One region of the Marinobacter sp. KM021 genome, then DNA from elsewhere that is predicted to be linked to it. Evidence: predicted binding sites of a transcription regulator. Region 1 holds the regulator's gene; the other holds the start of a gene.

Region 1 (6,290 bases):
AACACCGTTGCGGCCAGAGCTTTGGTGTATTTTTTCATGATCAGTCTCCTTGTTGGCCAAAGGCCATATCTTGGCTTTGCAGCCGCTGCAGTTTCCGAGCCCGGGCGGCGTGCACAAAGTGGCTGAAAATCCGCCGGTGGCCGGTGTGATACAGCAGGTATTCCGGATGCCACTGAACCCCCATCAACCATTGTTGCCCGGTGTTTTCGATGGCCTGCACAAACAGGTCGTTGTCCAGTGCCGTAACCCTGAGATTCCGCCCCAGGTGTTTAATCGCCTGGCTGTGAATACGGTTCGCACCAATCAGGGTGCTGTGCATCAGCCGGCCTATCCGGCTGTCCTGGACCAGCTGGACTGTTTGAAGGGGGAGCAGCAAAGGGCGGTGACGGGTTTTCATTCGCAGCGGGGTCACGTTCTGGCACAGCGACCCGCCATGAAAGACATTGATGAACTGGGCGCCGCGGCATATACCCAGTACCGGAATGTCTATTTCCTCGGCTTGCTTGAGCAGCCTGAAGTCGGTTTCGTCCCGTTTCAGGTCGTATCTTGCGGTCACTTGTGGCTGTTGGCCATAGCGGTTGGGGTGCACGTGGGTGCCACCAGACAGCACCAGGCCATCGAGCAGGGAGACGTCCGTGCTGGATCCGGGGCGAATGTAGTGCGTGTGGGCACCGTGCAGCCGCAGGCCCAGATTGATCAGTCTGTGGGCGGTGCTGCGCCGGGCGGGGCCGCTGATGCCAATGGTGATCCCCGGCGATTCTGGTGCTTCCTGGGTCTCAGACATAACCGCGCTGTTCAAGCCATTGTTCCGTGGTGTCACGCCATGAGCGGGTGAGGTTGCGAAAACTGAATGTCTGGGCTTCGCGGAACAGTTCCCTGAGTTCTTTCAGGTGCTCTGGATGGTTTGCGATCTGCTCCAGTACCACCCAGTCGTTCCAGACCGTGGAGAAATGCCATCGGGGGTTGTCGATATCGCAATCGGGTAACCGGTAGTGCAGCGTCGGCCGGCTCTTGATTCTCGGGTCGTCTACATAGTCGTGCAACAGCTCTGAATCCATGTGTGCAAACAGTGGCAGAAGATCCAGGGCCTTGTTCCGCGTCGGGTTGAAGTTCAGATAGTCTTTCATCAGCGAGGCCTGGTCGGGAGCGTAATTTTCCGCCATCAGCATATCCGTGTAACGGCTGCTCCAGGGCTCGATGTAAGTGGTAAATTTTCGGCTTATGTCAATCTGATGCCGGGATTTGAGCCAGTCATAAAGTGCCGCGAAGGCCTGCAGGTAGGTGACAATGGTTGCGGGTTCCAGGTCCGGCAGTTCGGGATTGAGTTGCAGGCCGAAAGCAAAATAAATCGCTTCCCTGCTGCCTTCCGCGCCAAGGTCGCGAAGCTGGTCTACCAGTTCCTCTATCAGGTCCAGTCTGGAAAAGGGCAGAGGCGGCCCGACAATCTCAAGAGGCACAATGCGCTCTGCAGCAAAATCGATGACATCCATGGCGTGGGTGCCCAGCTCGCGGATTGACTCGGGCAGGCGTTCGTCCGCCAGGTCAAGATCCTTCACGGGGTCAGAGTCCAGCTCAATGGTGAAGGTTCCGGCGTCAGTCTCCAGGCTGGTGACATAACGCGACTCCAGCTCCGGGGTGCCCTTGAGCAGGCGGGCGACATGTTCGACCAGTTCATCGTAGCCCAGTCCGGAGAGTTCAATCTCCACGCCAACTCTACGCTCTTCTCCTTGATGATTACGAAGCCGCTCCGGCATCGCACAACGCTCTGTCGAATTCATTGGCACCTTGCATCCATATAATTCACGGACTTAAACCATAACACACCGATATGCTGCGGCCCGATTACATGGCAGAAAATTTCAATCGGGCTTTACACTGGATAAAACACTGTATATAGTCAAATCACTGTATATAAAACCAGGATGAAAAACCCGGAGTACATGCATGAAGCTGACCGCGCGACAGTCCCAGGTGCTGGATATCATCCGGCGTTACGTAGACGAAACCGGTTACCCGCCAACGCGGGCAGAAATCGCTGCCGAACTGGGGTTCCGCTCCGCCAATGCGGCAGAGGAGCACTTGCGGGCCCTGGCCAGGAAAGGCGCCATCGAAATGGTGCCCGGTGCCAGCCGGGGGATTCGACTGCCGGAAGTGGAGCAGGACCCGGGGTTACCGGTTGTCGGCCAGGTTGCGGCGGGCAGCCCGATTCTCGCCCAGGAACACATTGAAGAGCACTGCACTTTGCAGCCGGAATTTTTCTCGCCATCCGCCGATTACCTGCTCCGGGTGCGCGGCATGAGCATGAAAGACATTGGCATTCTCGACGGTGATCTGCTCGCAGTGCATCGCACTCAGGATGTCCATAACGGGCAGGTGGTTGTTGCCAGGGTTGGTGAAGAAGTGACGGTAAAGCGGTTTCGCAGGGACGGCTCAAAGGTCTGGTTGATTGCGGAAAACGAAGAGTTTGCCCCGATTGAAATTGATCTGGCTGAACAGGAGTTGTTTATCGAAGGTCTGGGTGTGGGCGTGATCCGCCGATCAGATTTGCATTGATAACCAGCAATAAGAAACGATTAGCGCAGGTAGGTGAGCAATGGAACAGTTAAGCTTCACTCAGAACATGGCGTTCCAGCCGGCGGCCATCATGCCCGCCCGCACGGTGTCTACAGGAAAAGCACGGTCCACAGCCCTTCACTCATCGTCAGACGTCGGTCGGGGAACCAGGGATTTTGGCGGTAACGTGACGGAAATTATTCTTCCTGAAGGCCAGGTAGAGAACGTCCAGTTGCTGCTCCCTATGCTCACCCAGCTGAACCAGGAGAAGCGCTGGCTGGCACTGATTGACCCGCCACAGTCCTTGGTTGGCAAGTGGCAGAAAATGCACGGTATTGTGGCCAGTGAATTGCTGGTATTGCGCTCAACCAACGATTACTCAGCACAGCAGCTGGCTGAGCGTGCTTTGAGTGCCGGTACCTGTCATGCGGTGGTGCTCTGGACTAACAAGCTCGGGCGTTCAGCCTTTGAGTCCCTTCAAAAGGCTTCGGCGCAAGGTAGCAGCCACGGCGTGGTGCTGCGTCATCGGTAAAGGAGTTCAGTGGAGGGTGTATTGGGGCTGGGGTTCGGCCAGATCATTGTCGTCATCGTCCCAGTCAATATCGTGTGCGATATTGCCGGCGGCCTCAATCCCTGCCGCAATCATCGCCTTGGCTACGCTCATGTCGCGGTCTTCCATCATTTCCCTGGCCTCCTGCGAGAAGGAAATGCGCACCAACGGCGCTGCGTCGTCATCAATGCGGCGCAAGGCGTAGTCGCCATTGGCAAGTTGTACGATTTCAAAAAACGATGGTGACATTCGTTCAACCTTTGTCTTGGTGTATTCGATTCGGTGTGGGAATTTAACCAACAGGGTGGGGCTACCACTCGCTGTGTTGTTCCTCAAGCCGTTTGGCCAGTTCAGTCATGGCCGTCAGGGTCTTTCTAAGTGTGGCGGCGGACCGGTTCGGGCCCTGTTCGACTGAAACCGCGATGATATTCTCTTCGGTAACATTCTTGCGTGTGGTCGGAGGCTGGCTCAAAGCCGATTCAACCTGATCAAGATGGTTCCACCAGCTTCCCGATGTCTCTGCCAGTTCTCTCAAAAGCCGGGTCTCGTGTACCTCGTAAGGAAACAGTGTTTCCAGTTCTGCCAGTGTCTGCGGTTTTTCGGCTTTGTGCTGATGGTATCGCGCAATCATCACCAGCAGCGTTCGCCTTGCCCGTAGCAGGAGCTCGGCGGAGCCCTGAGACAGCGCTTCCGTTTCCGCAGCGGAGCGCTTGGTGTCCGACTCAAGCCTGGCGAGTAAGGTGTTGGCCAGAAAAAGCTTTTGGGCTACCAGTGAGTACCATTGTGATGCCATCTACCACCCGCACTACGTGAGCGTTCAAGAGTCCAATCAGAACAACCGCCAGAGTCTATCATTTTTGCGCGCAAATTTCTCCTCCCCTGGGCTCCCCGTAGTAGCTGCATTTCACAAGAAACTACAAACAATCACTTGAAACGGTCGTTTGAAACTGGCAAAAAGGCGCACAGATTGAACAAGCTTTGATCGTCTTGTGGTCCATTATTGGAGGTAATAAGGATGCGGAACCGGATAATTGCTGCTATTGCAGCGGCGGTATTGGGGTGTTCAGGTCCGGCCTTGGCAAAGGTGTCGCCGGCAGAGGCCGAGCGTTTGAAGAATGATCTCACGCCGGTGGGTGCAGAGCGGGCGGGTAACGAGTCTGGCACCATTCCGGCTTGGACTGGCGGGTTGGCTTCACCCCCGGCCAATTGGCGCGAAGGCACCGTAGAGATTAACCCGTTCCCGGAAGACGAAGCGCTGTACGTTATTACCCGTGACAATCTGGACCAGTACCGGGACATACTGTCGGACGGCCACATTCAGATGCTGGAGCAATACGGCCCGGAATTTTTCATGCCGGTGTACCAGGCCCGCCGAACAGCAGCGTTCCCCGAGCATGTCTACGAGAAGTTTTACCAGAACGCACTGACAGCTGAACTTCTGGATAACGGTAACGGTGTTCGAGACACCATCATGACCAGTCCGTTCCCCATTCCACAGAACGGCCTGGAAGCGATCTGGAACCATATTCTCCGGTACCGGGGTGAGGAACTGTCGTTCCGCAGTGCATCGGCTACGCCGCAGCGGGACGGCTCGTTCAACCCGGTCGTTAACCAGTACGACTATTTCTTCGCCTACAGTCGCCCCGGTGCTGAGCTGGAAGACATTGATAACAAGATTTTCTACCTGAAAACCGAAACCGTCGCGCCGTCCAGCCTGGCTGGCACTATTACCCTGGTTCATGAAACCCTTGACCAGGTTCGCTCACCGCGACTGGCATGGCGTTACGATTCCGGTTCCCGCCGTTTGCGCCGGTCCCCGAATCTGGCCTATGAGACGGATCTGCCGAACTCATCGTCACTGCGTTCAGTCGACCAGAAGGACATGTACAACGGTGCCCCTAACCAGTACGACTGGGAACTCAAGGGCAAGCGTGAACTGATCGTTCCCTACAACGCCTACAAACTGCACGATGAAAGTGTTCGTCCAAATGACGTGATCCGGCCGAACCACATCAATCAGGACCTGACCCGATACGAGCTTCACCGGGTGTGGGTAGTCGAGGCGAAGCGACGCACCGGCATCAGCCATATCTATGATCGCCGCGTTTACTACATTGATGAGGACAGCTGGCAGATTCTGGCCACGGAAGAATATAACGAGGCTGGCGAACTCTGGCGTGTATCCGAAGCCCACAACATTGTCTATTACAGTGTGCCGGTCTTCTGGACCACCATGGAAATGACGTATGATCTGAAAGCACAGCGTTACTACATCGATGGCCTGGATAACGGCTACCCGGCCTATAATTTTGAGCCTGGGTATCGGGGCAACGAATTTACCGCTGCCGCCGCCCGCAGGGCCGCGCGCCGGTAAACCTTCCCCGGGTGCTGCCTGCTTATGGGCAGCACCCGCCTCAACCGACTGCCAGGCTCCGACATCCTGTTGAAATGTGGAGTACATCCCATGGCAGACCCCCAGGCTCTTCTTGAAAGTCTTGATCAACTCCGGTCCGAGCTGGACCAGGCCCTCGCTGCCCAGGACTGGGAGCAACTTGCGGAACTGAATGCCCGCGTTAAACCCGCAATTGAACCGTTAATGGTGGAGCTGGAACAGGGGCGCATCGATCCGGCCCTGATCAGGGACCGCCTGGACGCTTTGAATCAGTTCGTGGAAGCGGCAAACCAGGCTGCGGTCAAGGCCCGGGATGAAGCCCGGGAATCGCTCAAGGGCGTCAATGAAAACCGTACGGCGGCCCGTGCTTATCAGAACGTTTCAACAAACCGCCAAAGATAGCGTCATAAAATTGACTCCTGAGCTTATACAGTCTTAAATACCGCACAAATTCCCAAAGAGATTCTCGTGAATGTCCAAAAATAACAAAGTGCTGGTGCTGAGTGAGGATGACTCCAGGCGCAGGGACCTGATCACCATTCTCGAATTTGTCGGCGAAGAGCAGGTGCTGGCCGGTGACGAAGCATTGGCGCTTTTGGAGAGTGACGACGAGCAGACCAAAGAAAGTATCGGCGTAGCCGTGATCAACGGCGAAGAAGCCGCCAGCACCGCGCATGTTCAGAGGGTGTGCAAACTGGCCCAGGGGCTACCGATTCTTCTGGTGGGTGACCCGGATCTCAAGGGCGTGTCAGAAGACGATGCGAACCGCATTATCGCCAGGATGGAATGGCCCCT
Region 2 (6,290 bases), 2.2 Mb from region 1:
CCCCGGGTTGGCGCTGACCAGGAACTCGACATCTTCCATACCGTGGGGGGCCGGTTCGTCATTGCTGTTGCGGCCCAGTTTGGTAACAAACTGGACGGCCGGCATGCTCAGCTGTGCAAGCTCCTGAGCAATTCGCTGATCCAGTTCCGCCGCTGCCTGCTCCCGCTTGGCCGTTAATTGCCCGGCCAGTTCATCAAACCGTTTGCGCAGGGCTTGCTGCTCTGCCTCAAGCTGCTCGAGGCTGCCTTCGCCGCCGTCCAGTTCTTCCAGTTCGTTCGACAGGCGTTGGTGCAGTTCCGGCAATTCCTCCGGTGTGATGCGGTGCTTTCGAGCCATCTGATAAATGGCGCTCAGGCGTTCCTCGACCTCGGCCAGCCGTGCGGGGTCTGCTTCGTAGTCTTCAACAAAGTGCCGAAGGTTGTCCCCGGCTTCTGAAATCTGGATCTGTGCTTCGGTCAGCATCTGGATGGTGTCAGCCAGTGCCGGAACATCCACTGGGAGTTGCTCCAGTTGCTGGAGTGCCTGACGCACCAGGTCGGCGGCACTGGTTTCGTCCTCAGTGCACAGCAGGGCAGCCTGATGGCTGCTATGCAGTACCGCATCGGCCTGGCTCAGCTGCGCTTGTTCCTGTTCAAGCGCTTCCTGTTCGCCATCGCCCAGGGCAAGCCGGTCCAGCTCTTCCACCTGGTACCGGAGCAGTTGCAGTTTTGCCTCTGCCTCGTCGGCGTTCTGGCGCCGCTGTTCCAGCTTCTGACTGGTTCTATGCCAGGCTTTCCAGGCATCCCGGGTTTGCTCTGCCAGGTCTTCGGCGCCGGAGAATTCGTCCAGCAGCTTCCGATGAGTGTCTTTTTGCAGCAGTGACTGATGTTGGTGCTGGCTGTGAATATCCATCAGCAGGCCGCCAAGGTCCTTGAGCTGGGAGAGTGGGCAGGGCTGGCCATTAATAAAGGCTTTTGAACGACCATCCTTGCTGATGGTCCGGCGCAGGATGCAGTCGTCTTTGTCATCCAGTTCGTGTTCTTCCAGCCATTGTCGGGCAATCGGAATACGTGAGATGTCGAAGCTGGCGGTGATATCGGCTCGTTTGGCGCCGTGGCGCACGGCTCCGGCATCTGCTCGGCCGCCCATGGCCAGGCTGAGAGCATCCAGAACAATGGATTTACCTGCGCCGGTTTCACCGGTCAGGGCCGTCATGCCTTTGCTGAAATGCAGGTCGACCCGTTCGGCGATGGCGTAGTTGGAGACCATAAGTTGTGTGAGCATGCCGATAACCTCCGCTCAGAATTGGAGACTCTCTGAAAATTGTCTGGACACTGTTGATCTATACAGTTGCTGTGAATATATACAGCCTTTTTCCTGATTGCAAACAATCGAATCGTGAAAATCTGAAAGAATGCATCGTTTGAGGTTGAAACCTGAGGGGCGGGCCCCATATCCGTTCGCAAAGTCGTATTTTCCTGCCTGTGCAAGGCGGGGCTCATTTAGCCGCAGGCCCTCGGGCCCAGGGAAAGTCATCAGGAGTTGTCATGAGTGCTGACGATAAGCGCAACGAACAAGTAGACGAGCTGAACGAGGCAGTAAACGCCACAGAAGAGCAGGGCGAAGCAGAAACCGCCGGTGCTGAAGAAGGTTCCGAACTGGAATTGCTGAAGGCGCAGTTGCAGGAATACCAGGACCAGGCGCTGAGGGCCCAGGCTGAGATGCAGAATGTGCGTCGTCGAGCCGAAATTGATGTGGAAAAGGCCCACAAGTTCGCTCTGGAAAAGTTTGTGAAAGAGCTTCTTCCGGTGGCGGACAGCCTTGAAAAGGCAGTGGAAAGCACTGAAGGACATGAAAACGCCGGTGAGCTGGTTGGCTCCATTCGCGAAGGCGTGGAAATGACTTTGGGCCTGTTCATGAACGGCCTCAAGAAATTCAACGTTGAACAGGTGAACCCGGTGGGTGAACCGTTCGATCCGCAACAGCACGAGGCGATGTCTATGGTGCCCGCGCCAGATGCCGAGCCGAACAGTGTGGTTGCCGTGGTGCAGAAGGGCTACCTGCTGAACGGTCGCGTGGTTCGTCCCGCCATGGTGGTTGTGGCCAAGGCCGAAGATGCACCAAAAATCGACGAGCAGGCTTGAAAAGCCGATTAAAGCGCCAATATAGCGATTAAACAGCGACAGTCAGGGCAAACCTCCCTGGGACAGCATTCAGAAAGATTTGGAGTGATTCGATGAGCAAGATTATTGGTATCGACCTGGGAACCACCAACTCCTGTGTGGCCATCATGGATGGCGACAAGGTAAAGGTTATTGAAAATGCTGAGGGTGATCGTACAACTCCCTCCATTATCGCGTACACCGACGATAACGAGACCCTGGTTGGTCAGTCCGCCAAGCGCCAGGCGGTCACCAACCCCCATAACACCCTTTACGCCATCAAGCGTCTGATCGGTCGTCGTTTTGAGGACGATGTGGTTCAGAAAGACATCAAGATGGTGCCTTACAAGATCTCCAAGGCCGACAACGGCGACGCCTGGGTTGAAGTGAAGGGCCAGAAGATGGCACCGCCCCAGATCTCTGCAGAAGTTCTGAAGAAAATGAAGAAGACTGCAGAAGACTACCTGGGCGAGAAGGTAACGGAAGCAGTTATCACCGTGCCGGCTTACTTCAATGACAGTCAGCGCCAGGCCACCAAAGACGCGGGTAAGATCGCCGGTCTGGAAGTGAAGCGTATCATCAACGAGCCGACCGCGGCTGCCCTGGCCTATGGCCTGGACAAGAAGAGCGGTGACCGCACAGTTGCTGTATACGATCTGGGTGGTGGTACTTTCGACCTCTCCATTATTGAAATTGCGGATGTCGACGGTGAGCATCAGTTCGAGGTTCTGGCCACCAACGGTGACACCTTCCTGGGTGGTGAAGACTTCGACCTGAAGGTCATCGAGTACCTGGCAGACCAGTTCAAGAAAGACAGTGGCATCGACCTGCGCGGCGATTCCCTGGCCATGCAGCGCCTGAAGGAAGCCGGTGAGAAAGCGAAGATCGAGCTGTCCAGCAGCCAGCAGACAGACGTGAACCTGCCGTACATCACTGCAGACGCGTCTGGGCCCAAGCACATGAACGTGAAGCTGACCCGCGCCAAGCTGGAAAGCCTGGTGGAAGATCTGGTTCAGCGCAGCCTGGAGCCCTGTAAAGTCGCACTGCAGGACGCCGGCATGAAGGCGTCTGAAATCGACGAAGTTATCCTGGTGGGTGGTCAGACCCGTATGCCGCTGGTGCAGGAAAAGGTAAAAGAGTTCTTCGGCAAAGAAGCCCGTAAAGACGTGAACCCGGACGAAGCCGTGGCCATGGGTGCTGCCATCCAGGCGGCTGTTCTTTCCGGTGACGTAAAAGACGTGCTGCTGCTGGACGTAACCCCGCTGACTCTGGGTATTGAAACCATGGGTGGCGTGGCAACGCCGCTGATCGACAAGAACACCACCATCCCGACCAAGAAGTCGCAGACGTTCTCAACAGCGGATGACAACCAGACGGCCGTAACCATTCACGTGGTTCAAGGTGAGCGTAAGCAGGCTTCCCAGAACAAGTCGCTGGGCCGCTTTGACCTGGCGGATATTCCGCCGGCGCCGCGCGGTGTGCCGCAGATCGAAGTCACCTTCGATATCGATGCCAACGGTATCCTGAACGTGTCTGCCAAAGACAAGGCCACCGGTAAAGAACAGTCCATCGTTATCAAGGCCTCGTCTGGTCTGAACGACGACGAGATCGAGAAGATGGTTCGCGATGCCGAGGCCAACGCCGAGGAAGATCGCAAGTTCGAAGAGCTGGTTCAGGTTCGCAACCAGGGTGATGCCATGGTTCACGCCGTGCGCAAGACCCTGACCGAAGCCGGCGACAAGGTTTCTGACAGTGAAAAGGAGTCTATCGAGGCGGCCATCAAGGATCTGGAAGAAGCCCTGACCGGCTCTGACAAGGAAGCCATCGAAACCAAGACTCAGAAACTGACCGAAGTGTCTTCCGAGCTTGCACAGAAGATGTACGCGGATCAGGCAGACCAGGCGCAGCAGGCTGGCGGGCAGGAAGGTGCCCAGTCCCAGGCGGCTGACGATGCGGTGGACGCCGAGTTCGAAGAAGTCAAAGACGACGACAAGAAGTAAATCCTAAGTACATCAGGTAGTTGGAAAACGCGGGGGTAAGCCCCGCGTTTTCCGCGTTATAGCAACAGGGTTTTAAGCATGGCCAAGCGCGATTATTACGAAGTACTCGGGGTCTCCCGGGACGCGGACGAGAAGGACATAAAGCGGGCTTACCGAAAGCTTGCGATGAAATACCATCCGGACCGTAACCCGGACGACAAAGACGCCGAGAACAAGTTCAAGGAGGCCAGCGAAGCCTACGAAATTCTTGCCGATGGCAGCAAGCGTGCGGCCTACGACCAGTTTGGTCATGCCGGCGTGGATGGCCAGGCCGGCGGTGGCTTTGGCGGCGGTGGTGCCAGCTTCTCCGATATCTTTGGCGATGTATTTGGTGACATCTTCGGTGGCGGTGGTCGGGGCCGCAATACTCGTGGTTCAGACCTGCGCTACACCCTGGAAATCGATCTGGAAGAAGCCGTCAAAGGCAAAACCGTCAAGATCAATATTCCTGGCCACAAAGAGTGTGAAGCCTGCGATGGCAGTGGTGCTGAAAAAGGCTCCCGTCCTGAAACCTGTGGTACCTGCCAGGGTATGGGGCAGGTTCGCATGCAGCAGGGTTTCTTCACCGTGCAGCAGGCATGCCCGACCTGCCGGGGCTCCGGTCAGGTTATCAAGAATCCCTGTAAAGTGTGCCACGGCCAGGGCCGCGTGAGGCAGGAAAAAACCCTGTCTGTGAAAGTGCCACCCGGTGTGGATACCGGCGATCGCATTCGCCTTTCAGGTGAGGGCGAAATGGGCGTTGATGGTGGGCCGCCAGGCGACCTGTATGTGCAGATTGCCGTGCGCGAGCACTCCATCTTTACCCGTGATGGCCGTAATCTATACTGCGAAGTGCCTATCAGCATCGTGGACGCAGCCCTGGGTGGTGAACTGGAAGTGCCGACCCTGGATGGCCGGGTCAAACTCAAGATTCCACCGGAAACCCAGACCGGCAAACTCTTCCGCCTGCGCAACAAGGGAGTGAGTCCCGTTCGCGGTGGCCCTGCCGGCGATTTGCTGTGCCGCGTGATGGTGGAAACACCGGTCAACCTTACCAAGCGCCAGAAAGAGCTGCTGGAAGAGTTCCAGGAAACCCTGAGCGGCAACAACGGCACCCATCATGCTCCGAAGAAAACCTCCTGGTTTGAGGGTGTGAAAAGCTTCTTCGACGAAATGAAATTCTGAGGGCAGAACAGATGCGGGTAGCAATCATCGGCGCCGCCGGGCGCATGGGCAAAGTACTGATCGAAGCCGTAGACGGCACCGAAGGCCTCGAACTCGGTGCTGCCATCGTCGAGCCAGGCAGCAGCCTGATTGGCGCCGACGCCGGCGAAATGACTGGCATCGGCAAAACCGGCATCAAAATGGCCGGCAGCCTCGACGACGTCAAAAACGACTTCGACGTACTGGTGGACTTCACCTTCCCGGACCTCACCCTGGAAAATGCAAAGTTCTGCAGCGCCAACGGCAAAATGATCGTCATCGGCACCACCGGCATGACCGACGCCGAAAAAGAACAGTTGGCCTTGGCGGCAGAATCCACCCCTGTGGTCTTCGCCCCCAACATGAGCGTTGGCGTCAACGTCGTCCTCAACCTCCTGCGCACCGCAGCGGCTACTTTGGGTGACGACTACGACGTAGAAATCATCGAGGCCCATCACCGCCACAAAAAAGACGCCCCCTCAGGCACCGCCCTGCGCATGGGCGAAGTGGTAGCCGACGCCCTGGGCCGTGACCTGAAAGAATGCGCCGTCTACGGCCGCGAAGGTTTCACCGGCGAACGCACCCGCAAGGAAATCGGCTTCGAAACCATCCGTGCCGGCGACGTGGTGGGCGACCACACCGTTCTGTTCGCCACCGAAGGCGAGCGCATCGAAATCACCCACAAGGCCAGCAGCCGGATGACCTTTGCCAAGGGAGCGATGCGAGCTGCGCTCTGGCTGGAAGGGAAGGCCGCTGGACTGTATGACATGCAGGATGTCTTGAATCTGAAGGGCTGAATGTGCTCTTGAACAGTTGACCCCGGGCGAGAGGGTTCTGAGCAGCGGACTCGGAGGTAGGAGGGCTGGATCACCTTCCCGAAAATCTCGGAGGCCATGGATGGCCGGAGCGAAGCGCACAGGGATGTGCT

Evidence for each region. Region 1 encodes LexA, which represses DNA repair genes until DNA is damaged. Its sites were predicted from a motif close to CTGTNTNNNNANACAG; they were not measured.
Region 2: a site for LexA is predicted at 1,333-1,348, ahead of recN (DNA repair protein RecN). Genes of this name have one in related genera too.

The regions. Positions count from the first base shown of each region.
Region 1 covers NZ_CP136129.1:619,973-626,262, forward strand. The annotation lists gene RVM24_RS02930 (SIMPL domain-containing protein) at 1-38, opposite strand, end outside; gene RVM24_RS02935 (gamma-glutamyl-gamma-aminobutyrate hydrolase family protein) at 41-784, opposite strand; gene RVM24_RS02940 (amidoligase family protein) at 777-1,778, opposite strand; gene lexA (transcriptional repressor LexA) at 1,945-2,553, shown strand; gene RVM24_RS02950 (cell division inhibitor SulA) at 2,594-3,085, shown strand; gene RVM24_RS02955 (hypothetical protein) at 3,092-3,352, opposite strand; gene RVM24_RS02960 (DUF6586 family protein) at 3,414-3,896, opposite strand; gene RVM24_RS02965 (DUF1329 domain-containing protein) at 4,119-5,477, shown strand; gene RVM24_RS02970 (hypothetical protein) at 5,568-5,897, shown strand; gene RVM24_RS02975 (sigma-54 dependent transcriptional regulator) at 5,968-6,290, shown strand, end outside.
Region 2 covers NZ_CP136129.1:2,836,197-2,842,486, reverse strand. The annotation lists gene recN (DNA repair protein RecN) at 1-1,263, opposite strand, end outside; gene grpE (nucleotide exchange factor GrpE) at 1,527-2,123, shown strand; gene dnaK (molecular chaperone DnaK) at 2,216-4,141, shown strand; gene dnaJ (molecular chaperone DnaJ) at 4,220-5,344, shown strand; gene dapB (4-hydroxy-tetrahydrodipicolinate reductase) at 5,356-6,159, shown strand.